3 regions of the Streptomyces sp. NPDC107454 genome follow, and region 2 is predicted to be linked to each of the others. Evidence: riboswitches for the same ligand, from Rfam matches in the RefSeq annotation. Region 2 holds a riboswitch; each other region holds the start of a gene.
The links. Region 2 has a riboswitch for cobalamin ahead of ACZ69M_RS30695 (cobalamin biosynthesis protein). Riboswitches for the same ligand answer to the same signal wherever they lie in the genome.
Positions count from the first base shown of each region.

Region 1: another riboswitch for cobalamin. It lies ahead of metE (5-methyltetrahydropteroyltriglutamate--homocysteine S-methyltransferase); the one in region 2 lies ahead of ACZ69M_RS30695 (cobalamin biosynthesis protein).
Region 3: another riboswitch for cobalamin. It lies ahead of ACZ69M_RS21825 (ribonucleoside-diphosphate reductase subunit alpha); the one in region 2 lies ahead of ACZ69M_RS30695 (cobalamin biosynthesis protein).

Region 1 is NZ_JBVJPA010000020.1:7,344-12,799, reverse strand. It holds gene aceB (malate synthase A) at 1-1,359, shown strand, start outside; gene ACZ69M_RS40395 (3-hydroxybutyryl-CoA dehydrogenase) at 1,356-2,225, shown strand; cobalamin riboswitch at 2,434-2,629, shown strand; gene metE (5-methyltetrahydropteroyltriglutamate--homocysteine S-methyltransferase) at 2,810-5,128, shown strand; gene ACZ69M_RS40385 (hypothetical protein) at 5,218-5,456, shown strand, end outside.
Region 2 is NZ_JBVJPA010000012.1:326,858-332,313, reverse strand. It holds gene ACZ69M_RS30710 (lysozyme) at 1-524, shown strand, start outside; gene ACZ69M_RS30705 (inorganic phosphate transporter) at 736-1,989, shown strand; gene ACZ69M_RS30700 (hypothetical protein) at 2,002-2,226, shown strand; cobalamin riboswitch at 2,338-2,478, shown strand; gene ACZ69M_RS30695 (cobalamin biosynthesis protein) at 2,580-3,536, shown strand; gene ACZ69M_RS30690 (cobyric acid synthase) at 3,533-5,041, shown strand; gene cobN (cobaltochelatase subunit CobN) at 5,038-5,456, shown strand, end outside.
Region 3 is NZ_JBVJPA010000008.1:212,142-217,597, forward strand. It holds gene mctP (monocarboxylate uptake permease MctP) at 1-1,340, shown strand, start outside; gene ACZ69M_RS21820 (GNAT family N-acetyltransferase) at 1,561-2,067, shown strand; cobalamin riboswitch at 2,120-2,258, shown strand; gene ACZ69M_RS21825 (ribonucleoside-diphosphate reductase subunit alpha) at 2,379-4,778, shown strand; gene ACZ69M_RS21830 (ribonucleotide-diphosphate reductase subunit beta) at 4,778-5,456, shown strand, end outside.

The DNA of each region.
Region 1 (5,456 bases), on a different contig from region 2:
GCCCCGCCCGCTCCCGGCCTGGCCGACCGCCGCGTGGAGATCACCGGTCCGCCCGAGCGGCGCATGGCCGTCAACGCCCTCAACTCCGGTGCCAGCGTGTGGATGGCGGACTTCGAGGACGCCACCGCGCCGACCTGGGACAACCTCGTCGCCGGCCAGCTCGTCCTGCTGGACGCCATCGAGCGGCGCATCGACTTCACCACCGAGGAGGGCAAGGAGTACCGCCTCGGCGACAGCGACCGGCTCGCCACCATCATGGTCCGGCCGCGCGGCTGGCACCTGGACGAGGAGCACCTGGAGTACGACGGCCGGCCCGTGCCCGCCGCGCTCGTCGACTTCGGCCTGTACTTCTTCCACTGCGCGCAGCGGCAGATCGACGCCGGACACGGCCCGTACTTCTACCTCCCCAAGCTGGAGAACCGCTACGAGGCCCGGCTGTGGAACGACATCTTCGTCGCCGCCCAGGACCTGCTCGGCATCCCGCGCGGCACGATCCGCGCCACCGTCCTCATCGAGACGGTCACCGCCGCCTTCGAGATGGAGGAGATCCTCCACGAGCTGCGCGAGCACAGCGCCGGGCTCAACGCGGGCCGCTGGGACTACCTGTTCAGCGTCATCAAGACCTTCGGACACCGCACCGACTTCCTCCTCCCCGACCGGGCGAAGGTGACGATGACCGCCCCCTTCATGCGGGCCTACACCGAACTCCTCGTCCGCACCTGCCACAGGCGCGGCGCACACGCCATCGGCGGCATGGCCGCCCAGGTCCCCGCCAAGGACCCGGCCGCGAACCAGGCGGTCCTCGCCACCGTGCGGCTGGACAAGGAGCGGGAGGCGGAGGACGGCTTCGACGGCTCCTGGGTCGCCCACCCCGGACTGGTGCGGACCTGCCGCGAGGTCTTCGACGACGTCCTCGGCGACCGGCCGCACCAGCTCGACCGCACCCGGGACGACGTCGAGGTGGCCCCCGGTGACCTGCTGTCCGTGCGCCGGATCAGCGGCCCGCCCACCGACCAGGGCGTCCGCACCAACATCGCGGTGGCGCTCGGCTACTTCGACGCCTGGCTGCGTGGCCAGGGCGCGGTCGCCATCGACGGCCTGATGGAGGACGCGGCCACCGCCGAGATCGCCCGCGTGCAGATCTGGCAGTGGCTACGACACCAGGTGATCGACCGCGAGACCGTCCTGACCATCCTCGACGACGAGACGGCCGCCCTCGGCGTCGTCCGCCCCTGGGCACCCGTCGAGGAAGCACGGGAGCTCTTCGAGCGGACGGCTCTCGCCCCCGAACTGCCCCTCTTCTTCACCCCGGACGCCTACTCCCGCCACCTCGTGCAGCGCGCGGAGCCCCGGTCATGAGCGCCCGCATCCAGCGCGTCGGGATCGTCGGCGGCGGTCAGATGGGCGCCGGTATCGCCGAGGTGTGCGCACGGGCCGGTCTGGACACCGTGGTCTGCGAGGCCGACGCCACGGCCGCCCGCGCGGCGCGGGACAGGGTCACCTCCTCACTCGAACGTGCCGTCCAGCGCGGCAAGCTGGACCCGGCCACCGCCCGGGACGCCCTCGCCCGACTCGCCTTCACCGGCGAACTGGACGACCTGGCCGACCGGCAGCTGGTCGTCGAGGCGGTCATCGAGAACGCCGACGCGAAGACCGAGATCTTCGCCGCCCTCGACAAGGTCGTCGAAGACCCGGACGCGGTCCTGGCCACCAACACCTCCTCCCTCCCAATCATGCGGCTAGGCATGGCGACCAGCCGGGCCGACCGGGTCGTGGGACTGCACTTCTTCAACCCCGTCCCCGTGCTGCCGCTCGTGGAGGTCGTGACCTCCCTGCACACCGCGCCCGGGACCGTCGCCGCCGTGGAGCACTTCGCCACCGAAACGCTGGGCAAGACGGTCATCCACTCCCGGGACCGGGCGGGGTTCGTCGTCAACGCCCTCCTCATCCCCTACCTCCTGTCCGCGATCCGGATGGCCGAGTCCGGCTTCGCCACCGCCACCGACATCGACACCGGCATGGAGCTGGGCTGCGCCCACCCCATGGGCCCCCTGAAGCTCGCCGACCTGATCGGCCTCGACACCGTCGCCGCCATCGCCGAGTCGCTCTACGACGAGTTCCGCGAACCCCTCTACGCCCCGCCCCCGCTGCTCCAGCGGATGGTCGAGGCGAGGCTGCTCGGCCGTAAGACCGGCCGGGGGTTCCACACCTACGTCCAGGACTGAGGATCCTGGCGATTCCGGGCTGAGGAGCCTGGAGCGCGCCGCCGGGTGAGGGTCCGGCAGGCGCCGACTGGGGAAGGGCGGGAGACGCGTGTGCGGCGTTTCCCGCCCTCGGCCCGTTTCACACCCGTCATCCGCGTGTGCCGACTCACCATCCGAATGATGGACGCGACGCTCCGTATTCGGTGGCGGCCCCTTAGGGTGGCGGGTGCAGCTGGTTCGCCCCGTCAGCCAGGCGGGGTGTCGCAAGAGGGAACCCGGTGGGAATCCGGGACTGCCCCGCAGCGGTGAGTGGGAACGACCGCCGTCATACGCACTGGACCCGACGTACCGGGCCTGGGAAGCGACGGCCAGTAGGTGTCCTCCGTCAGGAGGGCGGGCCCGCGAGTCCGAAGACCTGCCCGTTGCCCGCGCGCGCAAGAGCGTGTGCGGATACCCCGGTGACCTCGTGGGCGGGTCGGCGTACATACCAGTCGGGACGACCGTGCCTTTGCCGCGCGAGGTCGTCGCCGTCCGGTTCGTCATCACCTTCGCGCTCTCGTCCCGTCGCCGGGATCCCAGGGAATCGTCTCGCGAAGGAGATCTCCGTGACAGCGAAGTCCGCAGCCGCGGCAGCACGGGCCACCGTGTACGGCTACCCCCGCCAGGGCCAGAACCGGGAACTGAAGAAGGCGATCGAGGGCTACTGGAAGGGCCGCGTCTCCGCCGACACCCTCCGGGAAACCGCCGCCGGACTCCGCCGGAGCAACTGGCAGCAGCTCGCCGACGCCGGCGTCCACGAGGTACCCACCGGCGACTTCTCGTACTACGACCACGTCCTCGACACCACCGTCATGGTCGGCGCGATCCCCGAGCGGCACCGGGCCGCCGTCGAAGCCGACGCGCTCGACGGCTACTTCGCCATGGCCCGCGGCACCCAGGACGTCGCCCCGCTCGAAATGACGAAGTGGTTCGACACCAACTACCACTACCTGGTCCCCGAGTTGTGTCCTGACACGGTCTTCACCGCGAACTCCGCCAAGCAGGTCGCGGAACTGAAGGAGGCCCTGGCCCTCGGCCTGACCGCCCGCCCGGTCCTGGTCGGCCCCGTCACCTACCTGCTGCTCGCCAAGCCCGCCCCTGGCGTCGCCGCCGACTTCGAGCCGCTCACCCTGCTCGACCGGCTGCTGCCGGTGTACGCCGAGGTGCTCGCCGACCTGCGGGCGGCAGGCGCGGAGTGGGTGCAGCTGGACGAGCCCGCCCTGGTCCAGGACCGCACCCCGGCCGAACTGAACGCGGCCGAACGTGCCTACCGCGACCTCGGCGCCCTCCCCGACCGGCCCAAGCTCCTGGTGGCCTCCTACTTCGACCGGCTCGGCAACGCCCTCCCCGTCCTGGCCAAGGCGCCCGTCGACGGGCTCGCCCTCGACTTCACCGAGGCGGCGGCCGCCAACCTGGACGCCCTGGCCGCCGTCGGCGGGCTGCCCGGCAAGCGGCTGGTCGCCGGGGTCGTCAACGGCCGCAACATCTGGATCAACGACCTCGCCACGTCCCTGTCCACCCTCGGCACCCTCCTCGGGCTTGCCGACCGGGTCGACGTGGCCGCCTCCTGCTCCCTTCTGCACATCCCTCTCGACGCGTCCGCCGAGCGGGACATCGAGCCGCAGATCCGGCGCTGGCTGGCCTTCGCACAGCAGAAGACCACCGAGATCGTCACCCTCGCCAAGGGCCTCGCCCAGGGCACCGACGCCATCACCGGCGAGCTCGCCGCCAACCAGGCAGACCTCGCCTCCCGCGCGACTTCGCCCATCACCCACGCCCCGGCCGTACGTGACCGGGCAGCCGCCGTCACGGAGGCCGACGCCCGCCGCTCCCAGTCCTACGCCGAGCGGGTCGGGGCCCAGCGTGCCCACCTCGGGCTGCCGCTGCTGCCGACGACGACCATCGGGTCGTTCCCGCAGACCGACGAACTGCGGGTCGCCCGCGCCGACCTGCGCACCGGCCGGATCGACACCGCCGGGTACGAGGAGCGCATCAAGGCGGAGATCCAGGAGGTCATCTCCTTCCAGGAGAAGACCGGCATCGACGTCCTGGTGCACGGTGAGCCCGAGCGCAACGACATGATCCAGTACTTCGCCGAGCAGCTGACCGGCTACCTGGCAACCCAGCACGGCTGGGTCCAGTCCTACGGCACCCGGTACGTGCGTCCGCCGGTCCTGGCCGGCGACATCTCCCGTCCCGAGCCGATGACGCTGCGCTGGACGTCGTATGCCCAGTCCCTCACCCACCGTCCGGTCAAGGGCATGCTGACCGGTCCGGTCACCATGCTGGCCTGGTCGTTCGTCCGTGACGACCAGCCGCTCGGCGACACCGCCCGCCAAGTCGCCCTCGCCCTGCGCGACGAGGTGAACGACTTGGAGGCGGCGGGTACTTCGGTGATCCAGGTCGACGAACCCGCACTGCGCGAGACCCTGCCGCTGCGGACCGCCGACCGGGCCGCCTACCTCGCGTGGGCCACCGAGGCGTTCCGGCTCACCACCGCCGGAGTCCGCCCGGACACCCAGATCCACACCCACATGTGCTACGCCGAGTTCGGCGACATCGTCCAGGCCATCGACGACCTCGACGCCGACGTCATCAGCCTGGAGGCGGCCCGCTCGCACATGCAGGTCGCCCGCGAACTCGCCGCCCACGGCTACCCGCGCGAGGCCGGACCCGGCGTCTACGACATCCACTCCCCGCGCGTGCCCAGCACCGAGGAAGCCTCCGAGCTGCTGCGCACCGGCCTCAAGGCCATCCCGGCCGAGCGGCTGTGGGTCAACCCCGACTGCGGCCTGAAGACCCGCGGCTGGCCCGAGACCCGGGCCTCCCTGGAGAACCTGGTCACCGCCGCCCGCACGGTCCGCGGCGAGCTGCCCGCTTCCTGACCCATGGTCTGAGTGGGCCGGGACGCCACAAGCGTCCCGGCCCCGCCGAGCAGCACCGCCAGGACCAAGGCAGGAAGGGGGGCCTATCCGTGCGGAACAAGCCGCGCCAGATCGTCGTGGACGGCAAACCCATGATCGCCGTGCCGACGAAGGAGTTCGAGAGTCTGCTGGCCATGCGCAGACAGCTCGGCAGTCAGAGCGCGAAGATGCGCATACTGCGCGACGCACTCGTCGAAATGACCGAACTCCTGGACACCCTGGTGGAGGCCCTCGGCGACGGCGGCCTGCCCGGGCCACGGGACGGTTCCACGGATCCCGACCCCCAGCG
Region 2 (5,456 bases):
ACCGCAATCCGTACTTCGGCCGGCAGTACGACGGAGCGCGCGACGCGGGGATCCTGCGCGGCGCCTACCACTTCGCGGTGCCGGACAAGTCGTCCGGCGCCACCCAGGCCGCGTACTTCGTGCGCAACGGCGGCGCCTGGCGCGCGGACGGCTGGACGCTGCCGCCCGCGCTCGACATGGAGTACAACCCGTACGACAAGAAGCACAAGTGCTACGGCCTGAGCAAGGCCAGGATCGTGAGCTGGATCCAGGCGTTCAGTGACGAACTCGAACGGGAGACCGGTCGCCGTCCCGTCATCTACACGACCACCCACTGGTGGAACACCTGCACCGGCGGCAGCGGCGCCTTCGCCGCGAACCACGCCCTCTGGCTCGCCCGCTACGACTCGGCGGACACGGGCGCGTTGCCGGCCGGCTGGTCGACGTGGACGTTCTGGCAGTACGACAACAGCGGGACGCTCCCGGGTGACCAGAATCTCTTCAACGGATCCATGAGCCGACTCAAGCAGTTCGCCGCGGGCTAGAAGCCCTCCAACCACCTCCGGCGGAACCCGATATTCCGCCTCCGTTCGAACACCTGGTAAACCGTCGGGCCGCCCTCCCGCACACTGGTCATCACAAGCGGAGGGGCGGTCCACCGTTTGATACACCCCGACGCCCGCCCCAGTTCATCTTCCGTTCACTCAGGTTGCCTACGGTCCACCTGCCACTGACGTCCAACAGAAGCCTGGGTAAATGGAACACATCACGCTCCTCCTCGGAATCGTGATCGTCACCGCTCTCGTGTTCGATTTCACGAACGGTTTCCACGACACTGCCAACGCGATGGCGACCACCATCTCGACCGGCGCTCTGAAGCCCAAGACGGCGGTGGCCATGTCCGCCGTGCTGAACCTCGTCGGCGCCTTCCTCTCCGTGGAGGTCGCCAAGACGATCTCCGGCGGGATCATCAACGAAGAGGGCATACGCGTCCAGGTGATCTTCGCGGCGCTCGTCGGCGCCATCCTCTGGAATCTGCTGACCTGGCTTCTGGGTCTGCCCTCCAGCTCCTCCCACGCACTGTTCGGCGGCCTGATCGGCGCCGCGGTCATGTCGGCCGGCTGGTCGTCGGTGAACGGCTCGACCGTCGTCACCAAGGTGCTGATCCCCGCGGTCGCCGCGCCCATCGTGGCCGGACTCGCCGCGACGCTGGCCACCCGGCTCACCTACCGGATCGGCAACCGCGCCGACGAGAAGGCGACCGCCAAGGGCTACCGCGCCGGCCAGATCGCCTCCGCCGGCCTGGTCTCCCTGGCGCACGGCACCAACGACGCCCAGAAGACGATGGGCATCATCACCCTCGCCCTGGTCACCGGCGGCGTCATCGCCCCGGGTTCGAACCCCCCGCTGTGGGTCATCGTCTCGGCCGGTACGGCCATCGCGCTCGGCACCTACCTGGGCGGCTGGCGCATCATCCGCACCCTGGGCAAGGGCCTCACGGACCTCGCGCCGCCGCAGGGCTTCGCCGCCCAGACCAGCGCCGCGACGGCCATCCTGGCCTCCTCGCACATCGGCTTCTCCCTCTCCACCACCCAGGTCTGCTCCGGCGCCGTGATGGGCTCGGGCCTCGGCCGCAAGGGCGGCGTGGTCCGCTGGTCGACCGCGACCCGGATGTTCGTCGCCTGGGTCCTGACCCTGCCGGCCGCCGGTCTGGCCGGTGCCTCCGCCGAGTTCCTCACCAAGCAGGGCACCTGGGGCATCGTCCTCACCGGCGCGCTGCTCGTCGCCGGCGCCGGCACCATCTGGAAGCTCTCCCGCCGCCAGCCGGTCACCGTCGACAACGTCAATGCCATCGACTACGGCACCGCCGAACCCGCGGGCGTCGTCACCGCCGCTGTCGCCGCCGTCACCCCGCCGCCCGCGGGCCCCGTCACCGGCGGCCTGTCCGGCGACCTGAAGACCACCATCCCGTCCCCGGACGCGGAGCCCACCCGCCCGGCCACGGTGTAAGGACAGAACAGCATGCACATCGACTGGGCAGCCCTCGGCTCCGTCTTCGGAGTCAGCCTCGTGACCACCGTCGGCCTCGTCGGCCTCTTCACCCTCGGCATCGTCGGACTCTCCAAGCGCGAGTCCGCGTCCGCCCAGGGCGGCTCCGCGACCCTCGCGGTCACCGGCGCGTACGTCTGCTTCGCGGCGTGCGCCGCGGCGGTGGCGTACGGCATCTTCCTGATCGTCGGCAAGTAACCCAAAACGGGCGCCACTTCACGTGGGGTGCGGGACGGATCACCGTCCCGCACCCCACCTGTATGTGGGCCTTCGCACACTCTCCCCGCGCAGGTCAACAGCAAGTTGACGGGTCTTCCAACCCGTGGTGGACTGCCGGAGCCAAGTACGGCGACAGAAGAGGAAGCCGGTGTGAATCCGGCGCGGTCCCGCCACTGTGACCGGGGAAGGAACTCCCCGGGAGCCAGGAACTCTCCCCGCCGGTCTCGTCGAACCAGGGCGCGGACACCCTGAGTGAGGACATAACGCCATGTGCGGCTGCCCAAGTGCCCTGCTAGCGACGGTTCCACCCGACCTTACGGTCGGCTGACCCCGTGCGTGCCGATCGCGTCTTCGCGTACGGCGCCACCGCCGGCCTCCTCGGTGACCTGCTGCTCGGCGATCCCCGCCGGGGGCATCCGGTCGCCGCGTTCGGGCGGAGCGCGGCAGCCGTGGAGCGGGCGCTGTGGCGGGACCACCGCGGGTGGGGCGCGCTGCACACCGCCGTGTGTGTGGGAGGTGCCGCCGGACTCGCCGCCGTCGCTTCCCGTGCCGTACGCCCCTCACGTGCCGCGTCCCTCGCACTGACGGCCGCCGCCACCTGGGCCGTCGTCGGGGGCACCACACTCGGGCGGGAGGCCCGGGCGATCGGTGACGCCCTCGCGGACGGGGAGACCGGGATCGCCAGGGAGCGGCTGCCGCATCTGTGCGGACGGGATCCCCAGGCCCTCGGCGCCGACGGCATCGCGCGCGCCGTCGTGGAGTCCGTCGCCGAGAACACCTCCGACGCCGTGGTGGGCGCCCTGGTGTGGGGCGCCGTGGCCGGAGTCCCCGGGCTCGTGGGCTTTCGGGCCGTCAACACCCTTGACGCCATGGTCGGTCACAGGTCGCCCAGGTACCGGCGGTACGGGTGGGCCTCGGCTCGGCTCGACGACGTCGCCGGGTGGCCGGGGGCTCGTCTCACCGCCGTGCTCGCCGCCGTCGCGGGTGACAGCCCCCGAGGGGCCCTGCGAGCCTGGCGCGCCGACGCCGTCAAGCATCCGAGCCCCAACGCCGGGCCCGTGGAGGCCTCGTTCGCGGGGGCGCTCGGGGTGCGCCTGGGCGGCACCCTCTCCTACGGCGGGCGCGTCGAGCACCGGCCCGAGCTCAACGGCGCCGGACGCGCCGTGCACGTCAACGACATCGAGCGGGCCGTACGGCTGTCACGCCGTGTCGGCTGGCTCGCCCTCGGCGTGAGCGCCGGCGGGCGGCTGCTCGTACAGAGGCTTCTCAGGAAGGGGCGTACGTCATGAGCGGAGGGCTGCTCGTCGCCGGGACCACCTCCGACGCGGGCAAGAGTGTCGTGACCGCCGGGATCTGCCGGTGGCTGGTGCGCCAAGGCGTCAAGGTCGCGCCCTTCAAGGCGCAGAACATGTCGCTGAACTCGTTCGTGACGCGCGAGGGCGCCGAGATCGGGCGCGCGCAGGCCATGCAGGCACAGGCCGCCCGGGTGGAGCCGACCGCGCTCATGAACCCCGTGCTGCTCAAGCCGGGCAGCGACCGCAGCAGTCAGGTCGTCCTCATGGGCAGGCCCGTGGGTGAGATGACGGCCCGTGGCTACCACGGCGGGCGTCAGGAAGCCCTGCTCACCACCGTGCTGGACTGTCTCGCCGAGTTGCGGGGCACGTATGACGCGGTGATCTGTGAGGGGGCCGGCAGTCCTGCCGAGATCAATCTGCGGCGGACCGACATCGTGAACATGGGGATCGCGCGCAATGCGCGGCTGCCCGTGCTCGTCGTCGGCGACATCGACCGCGGGGGTGTGTTCGCCTCGTTCTTCGGGACGGTCGCGCTGCTGTCGCGCGAGGACCAGGAGTTCGTCGCCGGGTTCCTCGTCAACAAGTTCAGGGGGGACGTCTCCCTGCTGGAGCCGGGGCTCGACATGCTCCACGGCCTCACCGGGCGGCGTACGTACGGCGTCCTGCCGTTCCGGCACGGCCTCGGCATCGACGAGGAGGACGGGCTGCGGGTGTCGTTGCGGGGAGCGGTCCGGGAGTCCCAGGTCACCTCCCCCGTCGGCGAGGACGTGCTGCGCGTCGCCGTCTGCGCGATCCCGCTGATGTCCAACTTCACGGACGTGGACGCGCTGGCCGCCGAGCCGGGTGTCGTCGTGCGGTTCGTGGACCGGGCCGAGGAGCTGGCCGACGCCGATCTCGTCGTCGTCCCCGGGACCCGGGGGACGGTCAAGGCGCTGGAGTGGCTGCGGACGCGCGGACTCGCGGACGCCATCCTGCGCCGAGCGGCCGAAGGGCGGCCCGTGCTGGGCATCTGCGGCGGATTCCAGCTCCTCGGCGAGCACATCGAGGACGAGGTCGAGTCGCGCGCCGGTCATGTCGACGGGCTCGGACTCCTGCCGGTCCGTGTGCGGTTCGCACGCGAGAAGACCCTGACCCGGCCCGTCGGGGAGGCGCTCGGCGAGCACGTCGAGGGCTACGAGATCCATCACGGCGTCGCCGATGTGACGGGCGGTGAACCGTTCCTGGACGGGTGCCGGGTCGGCGCCGTCTGGGGCACGCACTGGCACGGCTCGCTGGAGTCGGACGGCTTCCGGCGCGCCTTCCTGCGCGAGGTGGCGGCCGCCGCGGGCCGTCGTTTCGTGCCGGCCGCCGACACGTCGTTCGCGGCGCTGCGCGAGGAGCAGCTCGACCGGCTCGGCGATCTGATCGAGGAACACGCGGACACGGACGCGCTGTGGCGGCTCATCGAGTCGGGCGCGCCGCAAGGACTGCCTTTCATTCCACCGGGAGCGCCCGCATGAGCACAGTGTTGTTGTTGTCGACCGCCGACACCGATCTGCTGGCGGCGCGTGCCTCCGGCGCCCCGTACCGGATCGGCAACCCCACCCGGGTGGACGTCGAGGGCGAACTGCCGTCCCTCGTCGAGGGCGCGGACATCGCCGTCGTACGACTCCTGGGCGGCAAGCGTGCCTGGGAGGAGGGCCTGCGGAAGCTGAAGGCCTCGGGCATCCCCACCGTGCTGCTCGGCGGGGAGTCCGTACCCGACGCCGAACTGATGGCGGAGTCGTCCGTGCCCGCCGGTGTCGTCGCCGAGGCGCTGCGTTACCTGGTCGAGGGCGGCCCGGACAACCTCACCGAGCTGGCCCGGTTCCTGTCCGACACCGTGCTGCTGACGGGTGAGGGCTTCGAGGAGCCGCGGAAGATGCCGGAGTACGG
Region 3 (5,456 bases), on a different contig from region 2:
TCGTCTACCCGCTGATCTTCACGTTCCTCCCCCGCCTGTGGTCGGTCTCCCACAAGCACGGGTACGTGACGACCTCGGACTTCGTGCGCGGGCGCTTCGGTTCGAAGGGCCTGTCCCTCGCCGTGGCCGTGACCGGCATCCTCGCGACCATGCCGTACATCGCGCTCCAGCTGGTCGGCATCCAGGCCGTCCTGGACGTGATGGGCGTGGGCGGCGGCGAGAACACCAACTGGTTCGTGAAGGACCTTCCGCTCCTCATCGCGTTCGGCGTGCTGGCCGCGTACACCTACTCCTCGGGGCTGCGCGCCCCCGCCCTGATCGCGTTCGTGAAGGACACCCTGATCTACATCGTGATCGCGGTGGCCATCATCTACATCCCGATCAAGCTGGGCGGGTTCGACGAGATCTTCAAGGCGGCGAGCGACAAGTACACGGCGGCGGGGGCGGGCGGGCTCGTGCCCGCCGAAGCGGGCCAGTGGACCTACGCCACGCTCGCGCTCGGATCGGCGCTCGCGCTGTTCATGTACCCGCACTCGATCACGGCGACGCTCTCCAGCCGCAGCCGTGAGGTGATCCGCCGCAACACCACGATCCTTCCTCTCTACTCCCTGATGCTGGGGCTGCTCGCCCTGCTCGGGTTCATGGCGATCGCGGCCGGGGTCAAGGTCACCAACGGCCAACTCGCCATCCCCCAGCTCTTCGAGAACATGTTCCCGGACTGGTTCGCGGGGGTGGCCTTCGCGGCGATCGGCATCGGAGCGCTCGTGCCGGCGGCCATCATGTCCATCGCGGCCGCGAACCTCTTCACCCGCAACATCTACAAGGACTTCATCAAGCCGGACGCGACGCCGCAGCAGGAGACCAGGGTCTCCAAGCTGGTGTCGCTGCTGGTGAAGGTGGGCGCGCTGGTCTTCGTCCTGACGATGGACAAGACGGTCGCGATCAACTTCCAGCTCCTGGGCGGCATCTGGATCCTCCAGACCTTCCCGGCGCTGGTCGGTGGCCTGTTCACCCGCTGGTTCCACCGCTGGGCGCTGCTCGGGGGCTGGGCGGTGGGCATGCTGTACGGCACGCTCGCCGCGTACGGGGTCGCCTCTCCGACCCAGAAGCACTTCGGCGGCAGCTCGAAGGAGATCCCGGGCATCGGGGAGATCGGCTACATCGGTCTGACGGCCTTCGTCATGAACGTCGTGGTCAGCGTCGTCCTCACCTTCGCCCTCCGCGCCTTCAACGCGCCGGACGGCGTCGACGAGACGTCTCCGGAGGACTACACGGCGGATGCGGGGGACGCGGGCGTCGTGACGGAACTGCCTCCGGCCACGGCGGGTTCCACCCACTGAGCCCGGGGCTGCGCCCCCGGACCTCCGGTGGGTTCTTCGGCTGCGGGCCCGGTGGGGGCTTCTCGCGCAGTTCCCCGCGTCCCTAAAGGCCCGGGGCGCGGGGAACTGCGCGCCAAGCCCCCACGCACCCGCAGCCGCGCAACCGCACCAACAACCCCCCACGGGCCGTCGGACATAAATCCGGCGGCCCGTTCCCGCGTCCTGTTGCACACTCACCGGCATGGACATCCGCATCAGACACGCCCACCCCCACGAATACGACCGCATCGGCGAGATCACCGCACAGGCCTACCTCGGCGACGGCCTGCTCGACTTCGGGGAGAACGACGAGTACCTCGGCGAACTGCGAGACGTGGCGAAACGAGCCACCGCCGCGGAGGTCCTCGTCGCCGTGGACCACGACCGCATCCTCGGCGCCGTGACCTTCGTACCGCGTGGCGGCCCCATGGCCGACATAGCCCGCCCCGGCGAAGCCGAGATCCGTATGCTCGCCGTCGCACGCGAGTCCCGCGGCCGAGGTGCCGGCGAGACCCTCGTCCGCGCCTGCGTCGACCACGCACGCGCCACCGCGGGCTGCGTACGCGTCGTGCTCTCCACCCAGCGCACCATGCATGCCGCCCACCGCATCTACGAACGCCTCGGCTTCACCCGCACCCCCGACCGCGACTGGAACCCCCTCCCGGAGCTCGACGACATCACTCTCCTCACCTACGAGTTGACACTCTGACACCGGCACGACACAACATCTGGTGGTGTCACCGCAGCCCGGCACAAGATGTATGCTCATGCTCGCTGTCGCCGCAGGGGAATCCGGTGCAAATCCGGAACTGTCCCGCAACGGTGTACTTGTACGTGTTCGCACACTCGCGCCCATGTACTCGCGTCAGTCCGAGGACCTGCCGACAGCGCGCCCGGCCATCCGGCCCGGGTGCATGACGTCCGGGCCTCGCGGAATGGGCCGGTGGACGCGACGCCGCGTGCGCTCGTGAGCTGCCCTGCCCTCCGCCAGGCCCCGTGCCGAGCGAGGGAGAGCCCCAAGTGACCATCGCGCCAGCCGACCCGGCTTCAGCTACCGCTTTCGCACAGCAGGAGCGGAAGCAGGTCCCGGTGGAGACGGACGGTCCCGGTACCACTCTGCTGCGTACCCTGACCGACCTCACCGCCGACCTCCCCGGCGCCGACCCCGGCCGGGTCGCCGCCGCCACGCTGCGCGGCCGGTCCGCGCACGCGGACGACACGGAGCTGCGCGAACTGGCCACCGAGGCGGCCGCGGGCCTCATCTCCGAGGACCCCGTCTACTCCCGGCTGGCGGCCAGACTGCTGACGATCAGCATCGCGGCGGAGGCCGCCTCGCAGGGCGTCACGTCCTTCTCCGGGTCGATCGCCGCGGGTCACCGCGAGGGCCTGATCGCCGACCGCACGGCGGAGTTCGTCCGGCTGCACACGGCCCGGCTGGACGCGCTGATCGACATCGACGGCGACGACCGCTTCGGCTACTTCGGCCTGCGCACCCTGCACAGCCGCTATCTGCTCCGGCACCCGATCACCCGCAAGGTCATCGAGACGCCCCAGCACTTCATGCTGCGCGTGGCGTCGGGCCTGGCCGAGGACGACACGAACCGGGCCCTGGACGAGGTCGCGGCGCTCTACGGGCTCATGAGCCGTCTCGACTACCTCCCCTCCTCCCCCACGCTGTTCAACTCCGGTACGCGGCACCCGCAGATGTCGTCCTGCTACCTCCTCGACTCCCCGCTGGACGAGCTGGACTCCCTCTACGACCGCTACCACCAGGTGGCCCGCCTCTCGAAGCACGCGGGCGGCATCGGTCTTTCGTACTCCCGGATCCGTTCGCGCGGTTCGCTGATCCGCGGTACGAACGGGCACTCAAACGGAATCGTCCCGTTCCTGAAGACCCTCGACGCCTCGGTCGCCGCGGTGAACCAGGGCGGCCGGCGCAAGGGCGCGGCCGCGGTCTACCTGGAGACCTGGCACTCCGACATCGAGGAGTTCCTGGAGCTGCGCGACAACACCGGTGAGGACGCCCGCCGTACGCACAACCTGAACCTCGCGCACTGGATCCCGGACGAGTTCATGCGCCGGGTCGACGCCGACGGGCAGTGGTCCCTCTTCTCGCCCTCCGACGTGCCCGAGCTGGTCGACCTGTGGGGCGACGAGTTCGACGCGGCGTACCGCGGGGCGGAGGCGGCCGGCCTCGCCAGGAAGACCATCCCGGCCCGTGACCTCTACGGCCGCATGATGCGCACCCTCGCGCAGACCGGCAACGGCTGGATGACCTTCAAGGACGCCGCCAACCGCACCGCCAACCAGACGGCGGAGCCGGGCCACACCGTCCACTCCTCGAACCTCTGCACCGAGATCCTGGAGGTCACGGACGACGGGGAGACGGCGGTCTGCAACCTCGGCTCGGTCAACCTCGGCGCCTTCGTGGTCGACGGGGACATCGACTGGGAGCGGCTGGACGAGACGGTCCGTACCGCCGTCACCTTCCTCGACCGTGTCGTCGACATCAACTTCTACCCGACCGAGCAGGCCGGCCGGTCGAACGCGAAGTGGCGGCCCGTCGGCCTCGGCGCGATGGGTCTGCAGGACGTCTTCTTCAAGCTGCGCGTCCCCTTCGACTCCCCGCAGGCCAAGGCCCTCTCCACCCGGATCGCCGAACGGATCATGCTCGCCGCGTACGAGGCCTCGGCCGACCTCGCGGAGCGCAGCGGCCCGCTCCCGGCCTGGGAGAAGACCCGTACGGCCCGTGGCGTCCTGCACCCCGACCACTACGGCGTGGAGCTGACCTGGCCGGAGCGCTGGGCGGCCCTGCGGGAGCGTATCGCCGCAGTCGGCATGCGCAACTCCCTCCTCCTCGCCATCGCGCCCACCGCCACCATCGCGTCCATCGCGGGTGTGTACGAGTGCATCGAGCCTCAGGTGTCCAACCTGTTCAAGCGCGAGACGCTCTCCGGTGAGTTCCTCCAGGTCAACTCCTACCTGGTGGACGAGCTGAAGAAGCTCGGCGTGTGGGACGCGCAGACCCGCGAGGCGCTGCGCGAGTCCAACGGTTCGGTGCAGGGCTTCACTTGGGTCCCGCAGGACGTCCGCGACCTGTACCGCACGGCCTGGGAGATCCCGCAGCGCGGCCTGATCGACATGGCTGCCGCCCGCACCCCGTTCCTGGACCAGGCCCAGTCCCTGAACCTCTTCCTGGAGACGCCGACGATCGGCAAGCTCTCCTCGATGTACGCGTACGCCTGGAAGTCGGGCCTGAAGACGACGTACTACCTGCGCTCCCGCCCGGCGACCCGTATCGCCCGTGCCGCCCAGGCGCAGGCCCAGCCCGAGAAGACCATCCCCGTGCAGGCGATCCCCGACGAGGACGCCGTCGCCTGCTCCCTTGAGAACCCCGAGTCCTGCGAGGCCTGCCAGTAATGAGCTCCACCGAGAAGAACCTGCTCGACCCGGGCTTCGAACTCACCCTCCGCCCCATGCGCTACCCGGACTTCTACGAGCGCTACCGGGACGCCATCAAGAACACCTGGACCGTGGAGGAGGTCGACCTCCACTCGGACGTGGCCGACCTCGCGAAGCTCTCGCAGGGTGAGCAGCACATGATCGGCCGGCTGGTCGCGTTCTTCGCGACGGGCGACTCGATCGTGTCGAACAACCTCGTGCTGACCCTCTACAAGCACATCAACTCCCCCGAGGCGCGCCTGTATCTCTCCAGGCAGCTGTTCGAGGAAGCGGTCCACGTCCAGTTCTATCTGACCCTGCTGGACACCTACCTTCCCGACCCGGAGGACCGCGCCGCCGCCTTCGACGCCGTCGAGAGCATCCCCTCGATCCGTGAGAAGGCCGAGTTCTGCTTCAAGTGGATGGACTCGGTGGAGAAGCTGGACCGCCTGGAGACCAAGGCGGACCGACGTCGCTTCCTGCTCAACCTCATCTGCTTCGCCGCGTGCATCGAGGGCCTCTTCTTCTACGGCGCCTTCGCGTACGTCTACTGGTTCCGCAGCCGGGGTCTGCTGCACGGTCTCGCCACCGGCACCAACTGGGTGTTCCGCGACGAGACGATGCACATGTCCTTCGCCTTCGAGGTGGTGGACACCG